DNA from 2 places in the Pelorhabdus sp. sgz311002 genome. Region 1 is predicted to be linked to the other one. Evidence: riboswitches for the same ligand, from Rfam matches in the RefSeq annotation. Region 1 holds a riboswitch; the other holds the start of a gene.
What was found. Region 1 has a riboswitch for cyclic di-AMP ahead of AC0NJP_RS02020 (C40 family peptidase). Riboswitches for the same ligand answer to the same signal wherever they lie in the genome.
Positions count from the first base shown of each region.

Region 1 (11,602 bases):
TGGACCATGGTTTGCTGTATGCCTGTTTTATTTTTAACTGGCTTGTATATTGGAAATCCTTTCTTTATTACTAGCCAAGGATTTGAACCGACTTTTGTCGTTGGACGATTTATGTCGATGGAAACGATTCGGTTTGTCCACTTTGCTGCAGCTTATATTTTATTAGCTGCCTTGATTCTACGGATTTACGGCTTTATTATCAATCGCGGCGATCGGCTTTTGCCGCGGTTTTGGACGAGGGCTTACTGGGAAGGTTTCTTCGATACGTTGCAGCATTATTTGTTTTTACGGCGTCGCCATAAACCTTATCTGCGGAATGCTCTGGCAAGAGCCAGCTATTTAGGAGTCTACTGTCTATTGCTTGGTGAGCTTATTACAGGCTTTACCATGTACGCCATGATTCGTCCTAATAGTATGGCAGCTGTGGTCTTGGCTCCTTTAATTAGTCTGGTGAGCAATGAGTACTGGCTCCATATTATTCATCATGTAATAGCCTGGTGCTTTGTTCTCTTTGCTATTGTTCATGTTTACATGGCAGCAAGAGCTGATCTTGTAGAAAATGAAGGTGAGATTTCCAGCATGTTTACAGGCTATAAATATTTGAGTCATACACCAATGGATGCAGGAGAAGTGACAGATGAAAAAGACGATCATTCTGGGAATCGGCAACATACTGCTTAGTGATGAAGGCTTTGGCGTTAAAGCTGTAACTGCATTAGACGAGAAATACAAGCTTTCGGAAGGGGCGGAATTTCTCGATGGCGGCACGCTTGGAATGGATTTGATTCCTTATTTGTCAGAGGCGCAGCGTTTAGTGATTTTAGATTGTATCCAAGGCGGCGGCGAGCCAGGGGATGTCTATGATTTTCGCGGTGAAGCAGTTAACTTATACTTTCAAAATGCTGTTTCTCTCCACGATATCGGTATTCAGCAGGTGCTTGCTATCTTGCAGGTACTGGAAACTCCCTTGGAAGAAGTGGTTGTTCTTGGCGTTCAGCCCCTGAGCCTTGATGTGGGAATGGAACTGACAGATCCAGTGAGCGTTCAGTTGGAGCCTATCTGTAAAAAAACGCTGCAACTGCTAGCTGAGTGGCAGGTGGAGGTGACGATGCGATGAGCTTAGAGCATCAGAATCCTTTAGTTGTTGCTGTTCTTAAAGAAATTGAGGAAAATTTAAAATTGTTTCTTACTGAGCAAAAGGAACACACAATTTTTATCAACAAATTACCGCTTGCCTTGCCGGATCGAGAAGCAATTCGCGACTTTCTAGGCGTTGGTTCACTAACGATTGAGTTGAGTGATTCAGAGGAGCCGGCAAAATGGGTGGAAAGCGCTGTAAGCGGTATTTGGTTCGGTGTGTTTTACAGTGCCTCGCAGGAACCAATTTTAGAAACTATTGAAATTTGTTCTTTTCCAAAAGTTGCGGCAGCGCAAACAGCGGATGTCGAGTTTGGCTTGGCACAATTCAGTCGAAAACTGCAAGAAAAAGAGGCGCTTTAATGGAAATCTCAGTGAGTGATGAAGCGGTGGAGTGGATTCTTGCTAAAGGCGGTAAAGCTCATTTGACAGCTGGGCCGGAAGTTTCTATGTGCTGTGGTACTGTGCAGCTTGAGCCTGAAGCTTTTATCGGAGAACCGAAGAACCTGACTCAGTTTACTGAGCGTGAAATCGGTGGTATTGTTTTGTATGTACCCCAGGCGTTTATATCGCCGTATCCGTTAGAAATTGCAATTAGCCGTTTTTTCGGACGTATTAAACTTGTCGTTAAAGGCTGGAAAATGCTTTAAAAACAACCGGGTAACCCCCGGTTGTTTTTTTATGAAAGTTTGTTCTAGCGCACATACTAAGAAAAAGTCAGACGAGTAGAGCAGGAATGGTACCAAATTGTGTCGAAAAGAGCCAAGATAGATAAAGAAAGGATGATGGAGTTTGCTTCGGGGAATTCGCGGCGCCATTACGGTGGAGAAAAACGAGCAACAAGCAGTAAATGAAGCTGTTGCGGAACTGCTTAGGGCTTTAACAGAGGAAAATCAACTTGATGTAGAAGAAATAGGAGCTGCTATCTTTAGTTCGACTCCAGATTTAACTTGTGCTTTCCCAGCAGCTGGTGCGCGGTTATATGGCTGGGATAATGTTCCCTTATTTGGTACTGTAGAAATTGAGCACCCACAAGCGCCGATTCTTTGTATTCGGTTGCTGCTACTTTATAATACAGAATTGCCGCAAAAAGCCATGCGGCATGTTTATTTGCGGCAGGCAGCACGGCTTCGTCCCGATATTGCCCAGCAAAATGAATAGTGCACGGCATTCGCTAATTTTCTCGTATGCGGCGTATGCCGTATTTTATTTAGTTTTGGAGGGTTTTACATTATGTTAGTATCCGTTGTTGTCCCGGTTTTTAACGAACAGGACAATCTTGCCGTATTTTATTCAGAAGTCGTCAAATATCTCGAACCTTTAGAGTATGATTTTGAAGTTGTTTTTATCGATGATGGCTCTAGTGATGCCACTCCGTTAATTTTGCATCGTATGGCGCAAGAAGATCAAAGGGTCAGAGCGTTTATTCTTGCCAGAAATTTTGGCCATCAAATTGCCTTAAGTTGCGGCCTTGATCATGCGAATGGCGATGTCGTAATTACAATGGACGGCGATATGCAGCATCCGCCGGAAATGTTGCCAGCCCTATTGAAACACTGGGAAGCAGGCTATGAGGTTGTTCAGACGATTCGTGTTCATACGGAAGGCGTTTCTTTTTTGAAAAACCTTACGTCAAGTCTTTTTTATAAGCTGATCAATGCGATGTCAAATATTCACATTTATGAAGGTGGTTCTGATTTTAGACTGCTTGATAAAAAAGTCGTGCAGAGCTTCCGATTATTTAAAGAACGAGCGCGTTTTATCCGCGGCATGATCAGTGATATTGGTTATAAACAAATTCAAATCGAATTTGTAGCGCCCAAACGCTTTGCTGGTGTATCTAAGTTTTCAGTAAAGAAAATGCTGCGTTTTGCCCTTGATGGCATTACGGCTTATTCTAAAATGCCACTGCGGTTTGCTTTTTATCTGGGATTGTTGTTCGGTATAGGAACAATGATTCTTACAGGACATGTCTTATATATTAAATTTTTTACGGAAGAAGCTGTTCCTGGTTGGGCTACTACGGCTGTTAGTATTCTTCTTTTAGGTGGCTTTCAATTAGTTGGCATTGGAATTATTGGTGAATATGTTGGTCGTATTTTTGAAGAGGTTAAACAGCGACCGCTTTACTGGGTTCGGGCCGAATTAGGAGAAAAGACAGTAGTGGAACAGAACAATGTAAAAAATAGGATAAACTAATCGGCGCCTAAAAGACAAAAACTGTATTTTGAGGGCAGGACTTTGGTCTTTTTTGTCGTATATATATTATTGAGTGTAGTAAGCCGAATCCAACTCAGGTACGGGGAAACCGTTTATTGGGGTGAAGCTCATGAAAATGAGCCGGGTCTATTCTTCTTCCCGAACCCGTCAGCTAACCTCGGAGGCTAGTAGAGGAAAGGAGTTAGTCTGTGAAAAAGTTTTTCAGAACCACATTGTTTGTTTGCTTTTTTGTTAGTTTTGTTTCACTCGGTTTTGCATCAGGTGCGTTTGAGGAAGGAGATCAAGGTCCAGATGTGGCCGCTCTTCAAAGTCAACTTGGTGCCCTTGGTTACAATGCTGGTCCTGCCGATGGAAGTTTTGGTTCCCTGACTGCCAGTGCAGTTAAAGCTTTTCAGCGTGATCGCGGCCTTGAAGCCGACGGCGTTGTAGGCTATGCGACTTACCGTGCGTTAATGGGACGAGACATACCGGTTAGCCGTGATTCTTCTAATGTATCTGCGGCTAGAAGAATCATGCAGACAGCCTTAGGGTTAAGAGGTGTTCCTTATTCGTTTGGTGGAACAACTCCGGATGCTTTTGACTGCTCTGGTTTTACCCGTTATGTGTTTAGTGCCTATGGCGTTTATCTGCCTAGAGCGGCTGATGAGCAGTTTAATGTAGGAAGAGGTGTTTCTTACAGTAGACTTCAGCCAGGTGATTTAGTCTTTTTCTCCACCTATGCCGAAGGCGCATCTCATGTAGGAATTTATTTGGGTGGCGGTCAGTTCGTTAGTGCTACTTCCAGTCGCGGCGTAGCCGTTGATTCTTTGGAAAGCAGTTATTGGGGCCCCCGTTACATTGGAGCCAGACGAGTATTGTAGTCAAATGGGAAGGCGTCATCGCCTTCCCGATTTTATTTGCTTTTTTTCGGAAATGCTACTAGAATAGTATTGGCTATGGTAGCATTCTTTTGTTGTTATTTGGAGGACATTCATGGTTAATTTGTATTGGTCTAAATTTATCAGGCCTTATTTTTCTTCAGTATTTTTATCAGTGTTATGTTTTATTTTATCAAGTGCGGCTTCTTTGGCGGCACCTATTGTCATTAAAATTTTAATAGATGGTGCTTTATCGCAAAATGATTTGTCCTTTTTGTATATTATTACAGGATCGATTGTCGCGCTCTATTTTGTCCGTGGCGTCTTTTTCTATTTTTATAATTATATTATGGCAAAAGCAGCTAACAAAATGATTGCACGCATGCGTCAAGATATGTTTGCTACTTTACAGAGTCATGATTATGCCTATTTTCTTAGTAAACCCAGCGGTGAAATTATGTCACTGTTCACAAATGACCTGTTGTTGATTCAGCAAGCTGTTACTTTAGGAATTCCTGATATTGTGGTCGAATCAATTAATGTGATTGCGATTATGATGATTATGATCTACTTCGACTGGCAGTTGGCGCTCGTGACTTTTGCTACACTTCCTTTTATTATTGTAGCAATTAGTTTTTTTAATCGTAAAATAGCTAGACTAGGCTCGCTTGTGGAACATACTCTGGCTAAGATGACTAGCATTGTACAACAGTCGCTGCTATCAGTCATGGTTGTACAAAGCTATGTGCGAGAAGAGTACGAATATAAGAAATTTAGTGAGCAAATTCAAGAAGCGGCTGAAAATCTGTTAAAGGTGCAGCGGATGAATGCCATTTTTATTCCTCTTGTAGAATTTTTAGCAGCTATTGGCCTAACCATTATTATCTGGTATGGTGGTCGCGAAGTCATTCAAGGCGAATTGTCTATCGGCGGTATGTTCGCTTTTCTTGTTTATATTATCAACGTTCCAACTCCTGTACGAAAGATCAGTGAAGCAATCAGCAAAATGAAACTAGGCATGGTTGCTTGGCAACGTATAGAAGAATTGCGTGATGAAAAAGAGCCTCTGCCAGAAGGGACGCTTGTACTTTCGCATGTCCAGGGGAAAGTACGATTTGAAAATGTATCATTTCGGTATCAACCAGATAATGAGATTTTGAAGCAAATTGAGTTAGAAGCAAGTCCTGGTGAAGTGATTGCTGTAGTAGGACCAAGTGGCGCGGGTAAATCTTCTTTTGCTAACTTATTATTGCGCTTTTACGATCCTACATTGGGTAATATTTATCTTGATGATGTAAATATCAAGGAGCTTACCATTCAATCTTTGCGCAGCCATATTGGCTTTATTCAGCAAGATCCCTTGCTTTTTAATGCCACGATTTATGATAATATTCGTTATGGTCGTCCGACGGCGACGTATGAGCAAATTATTGCAGCTGCTAAACTCGCTGACGCGCATGAATTTATTATGGAACTTCCGCTTGGTTATGATAGCAGAGTAGGTGAACTTGGCGGGAATTTATCAGGCGGTCAGAGACAGAGAATAGCCATCGCTAGGGCGATTGTTATGGACCCTAAGATTTTATTGCTTGATGAACCGACAGCGGCGCTTGATGCGCAGGCGGAAAAGCAAGTTATGGCAGCCGTAAGAAAAGTAAGCGGTGGACGGACAACTTTTATTATTACTCATCGGTTGACGACATTAGCGGCTACAGATCGAATTATTTATTTAAGTCAAGGTCGAGTTGTTGAAACGGGAACGCATGAGGAATTGACAGAGCTTGGCGGTTTATATGCTAAAGCTTTGCATTTAGGGGAAATTCAAGTATAATAATGGTGATGAAAATTCCTTTTCGAATCTAAATAAGAACTTTCTTGTTTATGTGAAAGAGGCGCGTAAAATGAAAAAGGTAATCTGTCTCATTATAGTCAGCAGCTTGATTTTTTTATTGAGCGGTTGTGCTGTAACCGGAAATTCTTTTGGTGACAAACGAATTAAGGTTGTTGCATCTGTTTATCCTGTGTATGAATTTGCCCAAGCGATTGGCGGCGACAAAATTAATCTTTCGCTTCTGGCGCCACCCGGTGCAGAACCGCATGATTGGGAGCCATCAGCCAAAGATCTTGTTAAAATTCGTGAAGCAGGTCTCTTTTTATACCAGGGGAACGGTTTCGAGCCGTGGGTTGATAAGATGTTGACACAAAATAAGACGACTTCTTCCGTTGCCGTAAGCCATGATATCGAAACTTTGTCAGGAATTGGCGAAGACGATGAAGAAGATCTTGACGCAGCAGGAAAACCTGTTCTTACAATAGATCCTCATATCTGGCTAGACCCAGTGCTTGCTGTGCAGGAAGCGAATAATATTTGCGAAGCTTTAGTATCGGTCGATCCGGCCAATGAAGCAATCTACCGTAAGAACTTAGAATCACTTACCTTGAAATTGACGGCACTTGATCAAGAATATGCGCAAGCTGTACAAAAGTTTGCGCGGAAGGATTTTGTTACAACCCATGCTGCTTTCGGCTATTTGGCAAAACGTTATGGATTGCACCAAGTACCGCTTATGGGTCTTGCGCCTGACGCGGAGCCTACACCGGAAAAATTGGCTCAAGTTTCAAAGTTTTGCCGTGAGCATAAAGTGAAAGCTGTTTTTTTTGAAACGCTTGTTTCGCCTAAATTAGCCAATATGTTAGGTAAAGAAACTGGTGCTGCAGTTCTTGTTTTAAATCCTATCGAAGGTCTTACTGATAAAGAAACAAAGGCGGGAAATAACTATTTTTCTGTAATGCAGGAGAATTTAAAAAATCTCAAAGCAGCCTTGCAATGAACAGCACTTGTCTTTTAAGATAGAGGAGTCTAGATTATGTGTGAAATCAAATTAGAAAAGGTGAGTTTTACTTATCAGGCCGAAAAGGTTCTTGAAGATGTAACTCTTACGATTTCATCAGGAGAATTTGTCGTGATGGTGGGGCCCAATGGTGGCGGAAAAAGCACTTTAATAAAATTGCTTGCTGGTCTGTTGACGCCCACACAGGGAGCCATTTTGATTAATGGAAAACCAATTCGTGAAGCTCATAAACAAAAACTTATTGGTTATGTACCGCAGAACTATCGGCGTAACACTGCTGATTTTCCGGCTACAGTAGCAGAAGTAGTCGCCTTGGGGCTTTTGTCTGGTCCACTAGGCAGTAAGATACCGGATGCTGAAAAACGACATATTGTGCTTCATACGCTAGACCTTGTTGGTCTGGCCGCTTTGGCAAACTGTCGGATTGGAGACTTAAGCGGTGGGCAGCAGCAAAGAGTTATGGTGGCTAGAGCATTAACAGGCAACCCTTCATTGCTGTTTCTTGATGAACCGACTAGTGGTGTTGATATTCAGGCAAGTGAAGCGATTCATAACCTATTGAGAGAATTAAACGAAAGACTGAATATGACGGTAGTTCTTGTTTCCCATGATATTGAACAAGCTACAGCCTATGCAACCCATGTAGCTTGTATTAACAAGAATTTATGTTTTTATGGTGAAAGAGAGTTATTTCGAACGAGTCATTTAACGAAAAATCATTTATGGTATTATTCCACATAAGAGAAGGAAGGAATTCGCGGTGGATTTCTTGCAATATGATTTTATGCAGCGGGCCTTTATCGCTGGAATTGTTACAGCGATCATCTGTCCGCTTATTGGTATTTTTGTCGTTGTGCGCCGTCAATCTTTGATTGGCGATGGCTTGGGACATATTGCCTTTGCCGGTGTAACTGGCGGTTATTTGCTAGGACTTTATCCTCCTATAGCCGCAGCCTGTTTGACAGTTTTGGGCGCTGTTAGTATTGAATGGATGCGTCAAAGACAAAAAGAATATAGCGATATGGTTCTGGCGCTCTTTTTTTATGCGGGAATTGCTTGTGCTATTATTTTTAGCAGTATGACAAAAATGCCTAGTATCGGACTGTTAAATTTTTTGTTTGGCAGTATTATTACTGTAACAGAGAAAGAGATCATGCTGATCGGGGGCGGGGCTCTATTCGTTTCACTTACAGCTTATCTGTTATTTGACAGACTTATGTTAATGGCTCTTGATGAAGAGGTTGCTCGTATTTCTGGCATTCCGATTGTTGCCATTAATCTTATCTTTGCTGTAATTACGGCTCTTGTTGTGGTCGTAGGTATGACGGTCGCTGGCATTTTGCTTGTTAGCGCCTTGATGATTGTGCCTGTTGCGACAGCGCACTTGTTGCAGAAGGGCTTTCGTAAGACTTTAGTTTACGCCATTTTATACTCTGTTTTAGCAGTGCTTATCGGTCTTACTGCGTCATATCATCTTGATATTGCTCCAGGTGGTACGATCGTAATCAGCGCTATTTTGGAATATATTGTGACTTATTTATTTTCTGTTCTTGCGCTAAAAAGACAATAAGTTTTGCTCTCTTTTCTTGTTATAGAAACACTTTGCTGTCGCATAAATATGATACAAAGTAATAGCGAGAAAGGGGCGGCAAGGCGATGGAAAAATTTAGCCAGTTTTGTTGTGTCAATGATCTGGAAAAAAAAGCGTGTACATATTTATGGAACATAGAAAGAACGCAGGACTTAGTCCTGCGTTCTTTAGTCTGTTTATGTATCGGTTCCGATCGTTATACTGGCGATGCATTAGGTCCCTTAGTGGGAACCTTCCTCCAAGAGAACTCTTGTTATCCTATTTATGGTTCCTTAGATCAACCGGTTCACGGTGGTAATTTGGCAAGCGTTGTGGAAGAAATTCATAAAAGGTATAATAATCCTTTTATTCTTGCCGTTGACGCCTGCCTGGGGAAACATAGTGAAATAGGTAAGATCGAGATTTGGTCAGGAAGCATTACGGCAGGATTAGCCGTAGGGAATCAATTGCCGCCAACTGGTGAGATTTCATTGGTGGGAATTGTAAATGCTGCCAGTGAAAGCAGCCATCTTGTTTTGCAAAGCACTTCTTTAGCGTTAGTAATGAAGCAGGCAAAAAAAATTGCTGCTATTATTCGGCTATTTCAAGATCAGTTAGTAGCAAAACAATTTTTAGTTTAAAATTTTTATTCTGGGAATAAACTATCCCAGTTTAAATAAAGAATCATTAATGCAATCGCAAAGAGAATACCTAAATCACCAATGAATTTTTCCATGTTATACACCTCAGTCAAATTATAAGAAAAAGTGTTTGGAAAAACAAGACCTTTTTCAACAGGACAGACACAAAGCTTCTTGTTTCGCCATAAAATAAACAGATAAATAACGGCGGGGGGCGAGGCTGTCATGTGGGGGCTTACTATATTAGCGGCAGCATTTATTCAGGGAATTACTTTTTTGATTTCTTATGTAAGTCATAATACTTTTCCCATGCCTCTAAGTGAAAAGGAAGAAGAGGCCTATTTACTTCGTTTGAAGCAAGGCGATGAGCAGGCTAGAAATACTCTAATCGAACGTAATTTGCGTCTTGTCGCGCACATTGTCAAAAAGTTTGATAATACCGGCGAAGATATGGATGATCTCATTTCGATCGGCGCCATTGGGCTGATTAAGGCAATCAATACGTTTGATCCGTCCAAAAAGATTCGTCTAGCTACTTATGCAGCGCGGTGTATTGAAAATGAAATACTAATGCATTTGCGTAGTACAAAACGGACTCGCTCGGAAGTCAGTCTCTATGATCCGATCGGAATTGATCGCGAAGGCAATGAAATTACTTTGATTGATGTGCTGGGAACTTCTTCTGATGTTGTAGCTGATGCTGTGGAAACGCGCTGTGAACAGGAACGTTTAGGTAAGGAAATTTCCCGTCTCAGCGGCAGGGAGAAATGGGTGCTGGAAATGCGCTTTGGTGTTCCCGGCGGAGCTAAGAAAACGCAACGAGATATTGCAAAAATTCTAGGGATTTCTCGCAGCTATGTGTCAAGAATTGAAAAGAAAGCCATCGAAGCGATCCGTAGTCAACTGAAAGAATGAAATAATTTATAAATGGTTTTCTTTTAAGATTTTTTCGATTGCCAATATAGCTTCATTTAGAGAATGAGAATTGTCAATACGATAGTCGCAGTACTTTTCATATAAGTGTTTGCGTTGTTCGTATAAAGTATAAATATGTTTTGGATCTTTTGCTAGAAGTGGCCGACGGCCCATTTCGGCTGAAGCTAAGATCATTTCAAGCGGGCGGTCAATATAAAAAATAATACCTGCTTTTTGTAAAAGAATCATATTTTCTTGTTTCGTTACAACGCCGCCGCCAGTGGCAATAATCTGTAGATCTTGCCGGCAAAGCGATGAGATCGCCTGGCTTTCAATTTGACGGAAGACCGCTTCTCCTGCTTGAAAGATCTCTGGAATTGTTCTTTTTTCTCTTTGTTCGATATAATGATCTGTATCCCAAAAAACTTTATTCAGCTTTTCTGCCAAGGTGCAGCCGAGAGCTGTTTTACCTGAACCAGGCATACCAATAAGGATGATGTTCTTTTTTGTGTTATTCATAGTTTCACCACGCTGTTGTTTTTATTGCTATCATAGTTGTGGTTATTATAGAAAAAGGACTAGGTACTGTCAAGAGAAAAAACTTATTTGTGATTCAATGCTTGCAAAGCTTTTGCTGTAAAATTATTGCGGTTAAGCAGGAATCAAGGCGGGTAGAATAGTATCTAACTGTTTAGAAAATCTAGTTTGTAACGTTGTTTTTTCAAACTGAATTTTTTGTAAGGAGATAAAATATGCTACGTTTTTTATGTCCGGCTATAGCGACTTATCGCTGTTTAGATATTGAAGCTGACTATTTTACAAAGCATGAGTTGAAAGGTTTGATTCTTGATGTTGACAATACATTGGTTCCTTGGGGCGAGAAAGAGGTTTCCTTTGCCTATAAACAGTGGCTACAACGGTTGCAACAGTCAGGAATCAAGATTTGTCTTTTATCTAATAACCGCAATTTCCGTGTAGAAATGATTGCTGCAACTGAGGGGATCTTATTTGTTTCTAAGGCTTTAAAACCTTCTTTAAGGGGGTTTAAGGCTGCCCTGGCATTACTTAAGTTGTTGCCACGGGAAACGGCAGTTATGGGGGATCAGCTTTACACCGATATTTTAGGTGGAAATTTAAGCGGTTGTCATACCATTTGGGTAAAGCCGCTTTCGAATCGCGAATTTTTGGGAACAAAAATTACACGCTTTTTAGAAAAAATTACGGTGGCATGGCTTCGCCACAAAAATATGCTGCATTGAGCAAGAAAAGTAATAGAGCGTAAATTGGGAGTGGAAATGATGAAAATTGCTATGATTCAAATGAATATAGAAAGCGGCGCCATTGAACATAATCGGCAACATGGGCTGCAATTAACGGAACAAGCGGCGGCAGCGGGTGCTGAAGTAATTG
Region 1 covers NZ_JBWBCL010000001.1:391,258-402,859, forward strand. Annotated here, with positions in the region: gene cybH (Ni/Fe-hydrogenase, b-type cytochrome subunit) at 1-681, shown strand, start outside; gene AC0NJP_RS01995 (HyaD/HybD family hydrogenase maturation endopeptidase) at 638-1,117, shown strand; gene AC0NJP_RS02000 (hydrogenase expression/formation C-terminal domain-containing protein) at 1,114-1,500, shown strand; gene AC0NJP_RS02005 (CC/Se motif family (seleno)protein) at 1,500-1,787, shown strand; gene aroH (chorismate mutase) at 1,930-2,298, shown strand; gene AC0NJP_RS02015 (glycosyltransferase family 2 protein) at 2,368-3,336, shown strand; cyclic di-AMP (ydaO/yuaA leader) riboswitch at 3,408-3,537, shown strand; gene AC0NJP_RS02020 (C40 family peptidase) at 3,546-4,217, shown strand; gene AC0NJP_RS02025 (ABC transporter ATP-binding protein) at 4,330-6,045, shown strand; gene AC0NJP_RS02030 (metal ABC transporter solute-binding protein, Zn/Mn family) at 6,116-7,045, shown strand; gene AC0NJP_RS02035 (metal ABC transporter ATP-binding protein) at 7,082-7,807, shown strand; gene AC0NJP_RS02040 (metal ABC transporter permease) at 7,827-8,636, shown strand; gene yyaC (spore protease YyaC) at 8,723-9,277, shown strand; gene AC0NJP_RS02050 (hypothetical protein) at 9,283-9,504, opposite strand; gene sigK (RNA polymerase sporulation sigma factor SigK) at 9,503-10,192, shown strand; gene AC0NJP_RS02060 (shikimate kinase) at 10,199-10,711, opposite strand; gene AC0NJP_RS02065 (YqeG family HAD IIIA-type phosphatase) at 10,945-11,451, shown strand; gene AC0NJP_RS02070 (carbon-nitrogen family hydrolase) at 11,488-11,602, shown strand, end outside.

Region 2 (11,602 bases), on a different contig from region 1:
GCTCTTCAAATTCAGCTTTTCCTTGTTGATAAGGGCTTAAAAAAAGCGGTTCCTCCGTCACTATGTAGCCGCGAATTCCTGTTTCCATATTGATTAGGCTCACCAACAGCCCATCAGTGCGCTGCATAATTTGATAAGTATGTCGATTGCAGTCAAGTATTTTCGACTCTTCTTGACTATTGTGATAGGCATAACCGATCATAACTACAATCGAAAAAATAACACCAGCAAAACCAATATAAAGTTTTCGCACAACCGATGTATTGACAACAATATAGCGAAATGGCGACATACAAGCCCCTCCTCTAAAGCTATTTTTCGCTATATCTAGGAAAAAACCTCTTTATTATACAAGATTCTACAAACAAGAAAAACTGTCAGCTAGAATGCCTTAAAAGACGCGGCAATACTAGGCTGACAGCTCTTTATCAAAATTTCTACATCATGAAGACACTACCTTAACCAAGTTAACCAAGAACTTCTGCCAACGAAAAATAAGGGAGATTCAACCCCTTAGCCACTGCTTCATAGGTGACTTTTCCTTGATAAACATTGAGTCCTTTCGCTAAAAAAGCATCCGCTTTTAGCGCCTGCTCTAATCCTTTACCAGCAATAGATAAAGCAAAAGGTAAGGTAGCATTTGTCAAAGCTAAAGTCGATGTTCTGGCCACAGCGCCCGGCATATTCGCCACAGAATAATGTAAAACGCCATGTTTACTATATACGGGCTCGCTATGGGTCGTCACCCTGTCAATTGTAGCAATCGATCCGCCTTGATCAATTGCCACATCAACAATCACAGATCCTTCGGCCATTGTCTGAACCATTTCTTCGCTAACGAGTTTCGGCGCTTTAGCACCAGGAATCAATACGGCCCCAACGAGAAGATCAGCCTGTTTCACCCACTGAGCAATGTTATAGCTATTTGACATAACAGTAACAACTCGACTGCCGAAAATATCATCAAGATAGCGGAGGCGATCTAGCGAGCGATCAATGATTGTTACTTTAGCTCCCATACCAACGGCAATTTTTGCCGCATTCGTACCAACAATCCCGCCGCCGATAATCACAACTTGGCCAGGGGCCACACCAGCTACCCCGCCTAATAAAAGCCCTTTACCGCCATAGTGTTTTTCTAAAAATTGCGCACCGACTTGAATCGACATCCGTCCAGCAATTTCGCTCATTGGTGATAACAGCGGCAGCGTACGATTAGCTCCCTCAATGGTCTCATAGGCGACTCCAGCAACTTTTTTTGCCAATAATGCTCGCGTCAATTCTGGTTCTGGCGCCAAATGAAGGTACGTATAAAGGATCTGCCCTTCATGAAAGAGCTCATATTCCGGTGCTAAAGGTTCCTTAACTTTAATAATCATTTCCGCATCATCAAAAAGCTGCTGTTTATTCTTATAAATAACAGCGCCAGCTTTTACATATTCTTCGTCGGCAAACCCGCTGCCGACTCCTGCACTTACTTCCACTAATACTTTGTGGCCAGCTTCCCGCAGCGCTACCGCTCCTGCTGGCGTCAAGCCCACGCGATTTTCATTATTCTTGATTTCTTTTGCTACTCCAATGATCATCGTAAAACCTCCCTTATGATTAAAACGTCAAGCTCCCCATCTACCTATATTAAATATTTGCAAAAACCATGCCAAAAAAAGTAGCCGTTTCTAATAGATAAAAAAAGCCTTTGTAAGGAAAAGTTTCCAGACTCCGGAACTAAAAAATTCCACTGGAATTTTTAGTTTCCAAAAAGGACTTTTGCTATGATTTAGCCAATTAGCACCTTAACGTAAAAGAAAAGAGTGATATCCTTGCGCTTAAAGCTGCCAAATATCGACCGTGTCGGCTTGATTCTTGATTTATCGCGTTGTCTCGCCAAAGAGCATATCAATATCATTTCCATGGAAGTTGAATTAAAAACAATTTATTTAGAGGTGGATATCACAAATCCTGACGAAAAAGAGAAAATCATGGCCAGACTACAAGAAATCGAGGGTATTTTAACAGTCAGCGAAATTGATCTTATGCCGCACCAACTAAAAGCGGAAGAAATACGCGCCGTCCTTACGGCCATTGGCGATGGCATTTTAAGTATTGATCAGCAGGGACGCGTTACCCAATATAACCCAGCCGCCGAACGCATTCTCCGTGTACCAGCCCACAAAGTAATCGGTCACCCCTTAAGCAACTTTCTACCAGAAGATATGGCCATTTTTGCGGCACTTCGCTCCGGCCATGTTTACAACAATCAGGAAGTCATCTTAGAAAAAACCAACAGTCATTATCTAACAAGCGGTCGACCCATTTTCGATCAGTCAGGGCGTATTATTGGCGCTGTAGCTATTTTAAAAGATATCAGTGATGTTCGAGCCCTCGTCCAAACCGTGACCGCGCAGCTCCCCTTGACCTTCGAGGAAATTACCTATAGCAGCACAGAAATGCAGCAAGTCATTACCTTAGCAAAAACCTATGCTCGCAGCGATTCGACTGTACTGATCCGCGGCGAAACAGGCACAGGCAAGGAGCTCTTTGCCAGAGCTCTTCATGCCGCTTCACCGCGCAGCCATAAAATTTTTATTCCCGTCAACTGCGCCGCTATTCCTGATACGCTCTTAGAAAGCGAATTATTCGGTTATGAGGAAGGCGCTTTCACTGGCGCCAGTAAAGGCGGCAAACAAGGGCTGTTTGAATTAGCCCAAGATGGAACCTTATTTCTTGATGAAATTGGGGAAATATCCACCCATCTTCAGGCAAAGTTACTCCGTGTACTTCAAGATAAAAAAGTCCGCCGACTAGGAAGCCCTCGCGAAAATTCAGTAAATGTACGAATTTTAGCGGCCACCAACCGGAATTTAGAAGAAATGATTCAAAAAAACCAATTTCGTGAAGACCTTTATTACCGTTTAAATGTAATTCCTTTATTTATTCCACCGCTTCGCGCCCGCCCTGAAGACATTCCTCAGTTAGCGCAAGTATTTTTAGATCGTTTTTCAACTCGTCTGCAAAAACAAGTAGACACCATTAGCGAAACAGCTCTCCAAAAGCTTCTTGCTTATAATTGGCCCGGCAACATCCGAGAATTAGAAAATGTAATAGAACGAGCGATCAACATTGTGACAGGAAATATTATCTTATCTGATCATATTATTCTCCACCATACACTTCCACCGGTATATGCAGCAGCAAATCAAGCAAAGAAAAAAAACAAGCTGCTAAAAGCCCAGCTTGACGAAACAGAAAAAGAAGTGTTACAACTTGCCCTGAAGGAACATCATACTTCTCGACAGCTCGGCCTCGCACTAGGCTTATCCCATACGGCTGTATTAAAAAAATTGCGTAAACATAACTTAATACCCCTGAAAGAATAAACCGGCAAAGAGAGATCTCTCTGCCGGTTTATTGCCATCCTACTATTCGTTGCCGCTAAAAGAGCGGATATAAGGCGCAATGAAAGCATAATCCATTGCCTTCATCGTCACAGGCACCTTATCAATCCCAATAACACTGGCTAATTTAAATCTCGCACAAGATTCAAACGACGCCTTATAAAGCTGCGCCGGACACTGTTCCCAACATTGATCTTGATAGGGGCACATCGTCATCCCTCCAACTAAAAAACCACCTGTATAGCTTACTTTGGTCACAGGGAAAACAGTGATGTCCTATTGCTAGTATATGCGCCATTGTAAAAAATACTCAAAAACAAAAAAACTTCCCTATATAAGAGAAGTTTTTCTGCTACATTCATTCATGATTTGTAACACCGCTCGGCACATGGCCTGTCGGTACGACACGAGCTGCATTCACACAGTAAGTATGTTGATCATCAAAGAAAATATGTGGTGCAAAACTTTCTAATATATCAGCCTTATCAAGACCGCCAAGGAAAAAAGCCTCATCAACACTAATTCCCCAGGCACGCAACGTTTTAATCGCCCGCTTATGAGCAGGCGCACTCCGCGCTGTTACGAGAGCCGTTCGAATCGGTCGCTTATGAAACGGCTTATAAGCAGCCTGCAGACGATTCAAAGCCGCTAGAAAGGCTTTAAACGGACCTGGCGCTAACGGAATTTCTGATTTTTCCGCTTCGCTTTTTTTAAACTCTTCCAACCCCTGCTCCACATTGACACGTTCCGCTTCATCACTAAAAATTACGGCGTCACCATCAAAAGCGATACGAATTTCCCCATCGTCAGCGCCGTTTTTTTCTTTTTGCTGTAAATAGCCGCCGGAAAAAATTGTCGCACTGGCATAACCGTTTTGCAAAGCCAGCTTTACGTCCTCTGAATTCGCTGATAAAAACAGATCGGCTTTAAAAGCCTTTAAATACTTGTAAGGCGGGCGCCCCCGCGTAAAAGCGGCACGGGTAATATCTAATGAGCGCGTTTCAATGGAATTAAATACCCTAAGACCTGTATTCGGATCATTTTTCGAAAGCAAAATAATTTCAACCATATTTTGGCCTGTCTGCGGGTCTTTCAAGGCTAACAGTCGTTCAATCAGCGGAAAAGCTACGCCGCAGGCAAGTAATTCATTCTCGCGATCCATTTGAAATTTAGCATAGGCCTCTTCGCCCTTCTCTTCAAAGACCCGATTGCTTTCATCAAGGTCAAAAAGGGCGCGCGAAGAAATTGCGATCACTAATTTTCCTTCAAGCGTAACTGCCATACTGATCTCCCCTGCTGTAATAAATTACAATTGACGAGCTACCTGTTCAACCTGAGTAGCCGATGAGGCTAGCGATTGCATCGACGCGGCAATTTCTTCCGTCGCAGCTGCCTGGCGTTCCGCCACTGTCACATTTTGATCAACTGTATGTTTCAAATTTTCGCCTTCTGCTTTAATTTTATTTAATATCACTTTAATATCCTTAACGGCATCAGCACTATTTACAGCCATCTTACGAATTTCCTCTGCTACGACGGCAAAGCCTCGGCCGTGTTCACCAGCTCTAGCAGCCTCAATGGCGGCATTTAAGCCAAGTAAATTCGAATTTGCTGCTACATCGCTAACAAATCGTAAAATTTCATCAGTATTTTTTACTTCTGTCGCTACTTTTTCACCGATCTGTCCAATCGTTGCCAAGCCTTGCGACAAATGAGTGGCCGTCGCAGCAAGTTCTTGCGTTGTTGCTGTCATTTGTTCTGACGTCGAAGCAATGGTTTCCGCTACTTCCATTAAACCTTGCTGATTTTTTAAGCTAATGCCAAGAGCAATGCCCCCAACTAACTTTCCGGCTTCAAGAATTGGAAAAGCCGTTGCTTTAATCGGCACTCCATAAAGGTCTTTCGGAACAATCTTGCTAACAGGTCTCCCTGTATTCATGCAATCGCCCAAAGCTCCGCCTTTAGCAGCGCCAGTCCCTTCTTTTACCTGCATATCAAAGGTTTCTGCTGGAACAAATTTTACAATAACACCTTCGGAATTACAAACCATAACACAGCAGTCTAAAGGAATGATTTTTTGCATCATTTCCGCTGCTCCCACTAATGCGTCAAACTCTGATATGCCTGCCATTTTTCCACCTCATAGAGTAATAGATTTCTACTTCATTATAACATAAAGGCATACTAAATTTTACTTTACTGCTAAAATTTGCAGAAATACAACTTATGGAAAATGACTAGATATAGAACAAAATAAAAAGGCCTCCGAAGATCGGAAGCCTTTTCTTTGAATAAATTATAACTGACGAGCTACCTGCTCGACCTGAGTAGCTGATGAGGTTAGCGATTGCATGGAGGCGGCAATTTCCTCTGTTGCCGCTGCCTGCCGTTCCGCCACCGTCACATTTTGATCGACCGTATGCTTCAAATTTTCGCCTTCTGCTTTAATTTTATTTAATATGACTTTAATATCCTTAACAGCATCTGCGCTATTTACAGCCATCTTGCGAATTTCTTCCGCTACGACAGCAAAACCACGGCCATATTCGCCAGCTCTAGCAGCCTCAATGGCGGCATTTAAGCCAAGTAAATTCGAATTTGCTGCTACTTCACTGACAAACCGCAAAATTTCATCGGTATTTTTCACTTCTGTCACTACTTTTTCGCCAATCTGTCCAATCGCGGCTAAGCCTTGCGACAAATGAGTAGCCGTAGCAGCAAGTTCTTCCGTTGTTGCTGTCATTTGTTCTGACGTCTCAGCAATTGTTCCCGCCGCTTCCATTAAGCCTTGTTGAGTTTTTAAGCTAATGCCGAGAGCAAAGCCTCCGACGAGTTTTCCAGCTTCTAAAATGGGAAAAGAGATTGACTTAATTGGCACACCATAAAGTTCTTTCGGAACAATCTTAGTGATAGGCTTCCCTGTGCTCATGCACTCTCCCATAGATCCGCCTTTAGCAATGCTAGTCCCTTCTTTTACCTGCATATCAAAGGTTTCTGCCGGAACAAATTTAACAATCATTCCACCAGAATCACAAACCATAAGACCGCAATCTAAAGGAATGATTTTTTGTATCATTTCTGCTGATTTCACTAATGCATCAAACTCTGATATGCCTGCCATATTTGCACCTCGCAAAGTAATAAATTTTGCCTTTATTATAACATAAAGGTATACTAATTTTTACTTTACTACTAAAATTTACAAAAATATAATTTATAGAAAATAGTCGTGTAAAGCAAAGAGACTTTCAGATAAAAATCTGAAAGTCTCTTCTTTGTTGGTGGGATTAACTGGACTCGAACCAGTGACCCCCACGATGTCAACGTGGTACTCTAACCAACTGAGCTATAATCCCATAATATTTACTTGTGTCAGAACACTTTTATATTATAAAGGATCTACCTCATAAAAAGCAAGTATTTTTTATGTAAATTTTATAAAAGAAAAACCCCTGCCTCAGCAAGGGTTTCTTATAAGCTTAGTATAAAATTTGGTTGGCAATAACAAGACGTTGAATCTGGTTTGTGCCTTCATAAATCTGCATGATTTTAGCATCACGCATATAGCGTTCTACAGGATATTCTTTAGAATAGCCATACCCGCCAACAATTTGTACGGCATCTGTCGTAATCTTCATCGCTGCATCGGCGGCAAAACATTTTGCCATCGCCGCTTCTTTCGAAAAAGGCATATTTTGATCTTTTAACCAGCAAGCTTTATACACCATTAATCTAGCGCCTTCAAGCTGCATAGCCATATCGGCAACCATAGCTTGTACTAATTGAAAAGATGCAATAGCTTTACCGAACTGTTGCCGTTCTCTAGCATATTTCACAGCAAAATCGAGAGCAGCTTGAGCAATCCCTACAGACACAGCGCCTACAAACGGACGAGCAGCATCTAACGTTTTCATCGCAATTTTAAAGCCCTGACCTTCCTTACCTAAACGGCGGGAAGCAGGTACTCTAACATTATCAAGAATCAGTTCACATGTATTGGAAGAACGAATTCCCATTTTTTCTTCGTGCTTGCCAACGGAAAAACCAGGCGTATCGCGGTCAACAATAAAAGCAGTAAGTCCACGAATCCCTGCTGATTTACGGGCATTCGCAAAAATAACAAAAATATCAGCAATGCCGCCGTTAGTAATAAAACACTTCGTACCATTTAAAATATAATCATCGCCATCTTTGGTAGCAGATGTTGCTACACTACCGGCGTCAGAGCCTGCTCCAGGTTCTGTTAAAGCAAAAGCAGCAAGTCTTCCCGAATTTAAAAAATCAAAGAAGTATTTTTTCTGCTCATCATTACCATGAATTAAAACTGGATATGACGCTAAGGCATTAGCAGCGATTGATGTTGCCACACCAGCATCGCCCCGACCGAGTTCTTCATAAAGCATTGCAATCGTAAGCGCATCAAGACCAGGTCCATCAAACTCTTCTGGAACTGTTAAATTTAATAAACCAGCGTCATTCAGTGTCTGAATCAGTTCAGGTCTCAGTTCTGCTTTTTCGTCCATTTCCCGGGCGTAAGGAATAATTTCTTGAGCAACAACATCCTGCACCATACGCAGTAAGGCTGTTTGATCTGACGAAAGCTCAAAATTCATAGGAAACCTCCTAAATCGTAATCATACGGAATATGTAAATAAGCCAATATGCTTTATTGTAACAAAAGTTTACCGCCTATGGCAAGTAAAACCAGGCCGACTCCTTGGCGGATCACAAAGTGATTTTCTTCTAACCCAAATAGTCCAAAATGATCGATCACTAAAGCGGTCAAAACTTGCCCGACTATAATCGCCGTCGTTGCCGTTCCTACACCAACGTTCGGAATACTTGCAGCCACAAGATAAACAATAAGTACCCCAAGCAAACCACCCAAGTATAAGTACCAAGGTACATTAGGCAGAGAAAAAGCTCCCTTACCAAGACGAAGGCCAAAAAGAGCTACACTTAGCACGATAAGACCAGTAGCATGAACAATGAAAGCCGCCTCTAACAGACCAACGACTTTACCTAAAGCTGCATTTAACGATCCCTGCACCGCCATTAGAATGCCTGATAAAAACGCAAGTATCATAAAGCGTCCACACTCCTACCATTTCTTACGAAATAGTATAGAAGCTTGGTAAACTTTCTATTCAGCTTATTCTAACCCTTTCAACCACTGGACCACAGCAACTCTAGCTTGGTCGGCTACTTCTTTAAACTGATGATCACCAGAGCGAATAATAACCAACTTTTTCGGCTCTAAGGCCGTTTCGTACATTTTATGAGCCTGCTGGACTGGTACGACTTGATCTTGATCTCCATGCAGCACAAGTACAGGTACCTCTCCCAATTCTTGCACATAACGAAATAAAGGATAATTGACAAAATCCTGTATAAAATCAGGCGTCAAGGTAAGTGAGCCGGTATCATCGCTTACTGTAATATTTTCACCCGCTGCTAATTTATTGTAGTCATCACCTAAAGCAAGGCGAAAGGTTTCCGGTAGATCGCCTGGCGTTGCCCACAGACACAACGCTTCAATCGCTTGATCTTGATGAGCAAAAGCTAACGAAGCGCTGCCGCCCATGCTGCGGCCTAAAAGATATAGTTTAGACCCAAGATTCTGCCGTGCATACAAAGCGGCATATCCGAGTTCCTCAATTTGACAAGACAACTTTTGACAAGGCGTGAATTTATAGCGAAGCACATGAAACCCGAGCTGAGCAACGGCTTCCGCTAATAGTTCAGCCCGACTTGTCCCATCAATCGACCCGTTAAAACCGTGAGAAATGATAAATACTTTCTCAGTTTTCGCCGAAGCTTCGTGCCAAATTCCAGCGAGTTCCCCAGTGTCGGTAGGAATCACAATTTCCTTCAATCCAGTTCATCCTCCTCAATGAATCTGCCTACGACAAAAAAAGTTCCGCGGCTTTTCGCTAACAGCTTGCCTTCTTCGCTAAAAATACCAGCGTCTACTACAATGGTGCTTTTCCCATGATGGAGCACTTCCGCCTTTGCCGAAATAGTCCCCCCTGGCCTAGCTCCCTGCATTAAGTTAATATTCATATCGACAGTAACGACTTTACTACCAAGGGTACCGCAGGCAACACCCATTGCTGTATCTGCTAGCGACGCCAATGCTCCACCATGAGCAATTCCATGCAGATTCGTATGTTTATCCATTACGACAGGCATGGTCAAGACCGCTTTACCACTTTCCAGTTGAACAAGCCGCATCTCTAACAACTGTACAAAGGGGTTTCGATCATAAATAAATTCCAAGTTTTCTTTCAAGCGGTCCATATACGCGTTCAAAGGGAATCCTCCTTATAAAATGGTGAAATGATAAAAAAAGAAACAGGCAAAATGCCTGTCAGTCACAAATGTATACAGTCACAATCTGCCTTCCAAAGGAAAGAGCTTCACCATGACTATCAAAAGCCAAATCAATAAAATTACCTCTTATGCTGCCGCCTGTATCATCAGCCACAGCAAAACCATATCCTGGTATATAAAGACGAGTTCCCAGCGGAATCACATTCGGATCCACTGCTACAAGGCCTCGCCGCAGTAAATGCCCCTGCGAGGTGTAGCTTCCGTTTCCGGGATCATAAGCTGAATAGCCTGTAGCATTCATTACTATCGATCGGTTATATCGGCTAATATCTGTACCTGCACGTTGTAAATAAAGAATCGTATCACGATTGATGACTCCATTTGCCGGTAAGTTGACACTGCGCTGAAAAGCAATCACTGCGTGAAGCGTCATGCCGCCAAAAACCCCATCAATCTCTCCCGTGTAGTAACCGGTTTCGGCAAGTAACTTTTGCGCATAATGCACATCATTGCCCCGCATTCCCCGTATAAGCGGCGTATCGCCAGGAGCGGCGAAAGTTACTGTCGACGAAACGAAAAGGACCAGGAATACCCATAGTACCACTAAAGCGTTTCTCATCGATTCACCTCTCTTTTTGCGCCCTCCAAAGTATTTCCATCTAAAAAAATGAAAAAACTTCAAAAGCGTCTAGCCTCCGAAGTTAGCTGTCGTGCATTGCCATGCATAAAAACTAACTGGGGCTGCTGCCTCCGGGGTTAGCTGTCGGATTCGGGCAAAAGAGAATAGTCAGAACGCCCTACCGCATATACGCGGATTCACCCCTATCTATATCGGTTCCCCCGTACTTATTTTTTAAAATAAGATTCGGCTTTTATTATTTTACTATAAAATTGTAAATTAGTCAATTTTCCCGCTATTGGAATCCCATTTTTTTCCTAAATACCTAGTTTTTCTGCTAAATTTTTATCCACAATTCCATTAGAAAGAAAACCGTTAGCTTCTTGATATTGTTTGACAGCGTCTTCTGTAGACCGTCCAAAAATCCCGTCGGCTCGTGATAATAGATAGCCCATACTTTGCAATTTAAGTTGCAAAATTGCCACATCAGGGCCTGTCATTTGATATTTTAGAACACGGTTGACTTTTTTGCGTCGATCTTCAATCCGTACAGTTGTGCCAATCGGGACTTTTTCAAAAAGCTCTTCCACATCTTTATTGCGCATACGAATGCAGCCGTGGCTCGTGAATTGACCGATAGACCAGGGTTGATTCGTTCCGTGAATGCCATAGGTACCCCAAGGTACATTCAGTCCCATCCAACGTGTCCCGAAACCGCTGCCCCAATTATAATCCTTCCAAACAACAACCCATTCGCCAATCGGCGTCGGCGTGGAGCTTTTCCCCACAGCAATGCGGTATTTTTTGATAAGCTGGCCATTATCATAAACTTCTAAAATCCGTTCCGCCACTTTAATTACTAAACTGACGGAACCGCTTGGTTCGATCGGCCCTGTCTGATCTTCCAAGGTAAAATCTAGCTCATCGAAATAGTCATAGCTTACAATCCCTAGCGCAAAGGTTACTAGCAGTAATAAAACCGTTCCATAAAATAGAGTCGGTCTTGTCAAACGAACTGTCATTGCCCTCACTTGGATGCCCCCTTGAAATTGCTATTCAAAAGATCATATGCCAAAAGACAATGCCATATCCCCATAAAAAAAGAAGCCGGTATAAATACCGACTACTTCAATACATAAATTTGTACATTTTTGATGCCATAATCTAAGGCATCCTGACGATTCGGGAAAAATAAGTCAATATGGTTGCCCTTGATTGCACTTCCCTGGTCATTGGCAATTCCATAGCCATAGCC
Region 2 covers NZ_JBWBCL010000012.1:77,829-89,430, reverse strand. Annotated here, with positions in the region: gene AC0NJP_RS15490 (CHASE3 domain-containing protein) at 1-292, opposite strand, end outside; gene ald (alanine dehydrogenase) at 468-1,586, opposite strand; gene AC0NJP_RS15480 (sigma 54-interacting transcriptional regulator) at 1,812-3,377, shown strand; gene AC0NJP_RS15475 (hypothetical protein) at 3,420-3,605, opposite strand; gene AC0NJP_RS15470 (5'-nucleotidase) at 3,754-4,677, opposite strand; gene AC0NJP_RS15465 (methyl-accepting chemotaxis protein) at 4,702-5,526, opposite strand; gene AC0NJP_RS15460 (methyl-accepting chemotaxis protein) at 5,692-6,516, opposite strand; tRNA gene AC0NJP_RS15455 (tRNA-Val) at 6,675-6,751, opposite strand; gene AC0NJP_RS15450 (acyl-CoA dehydrogenase family protein) at 6,875-8,008, opposite strand; gene AC0NJP_RS15445 (DMT family transporter) at 8,062-8,481, opposite strand; gene AC0NJP_RS15440 (alpha/beta hydrolase) at 8,548-9,270, opposite strand; gene AC0NJP_RS15435 (PaaI family thioesterase) at 9,267-9,707, opposite strand; gene AC0NJP_RS15430 (3D domain-containing protein) at 9,766-10,347, opposite strand; cyclic di-AMP (ydaO/yuaA leader) riboswitch at 10,459-10,609, opposite strand; gene AC0NJP_RS15425 (L,D-transpeptidase family protein) at 10,665-11,369, opposite strand; gene AC0NJP_RS15420 (3D domain-containing protein) at 11,471-11,602, opposite strand, start outside.
Region 2: another riboswitch for cyclic di-AMP. It lies ahead of AC0NJP_RS15430 (3D domain-containing protein); the one in region 1 lies ahead of AC0NJP_RS02020 (C40 family peptidase).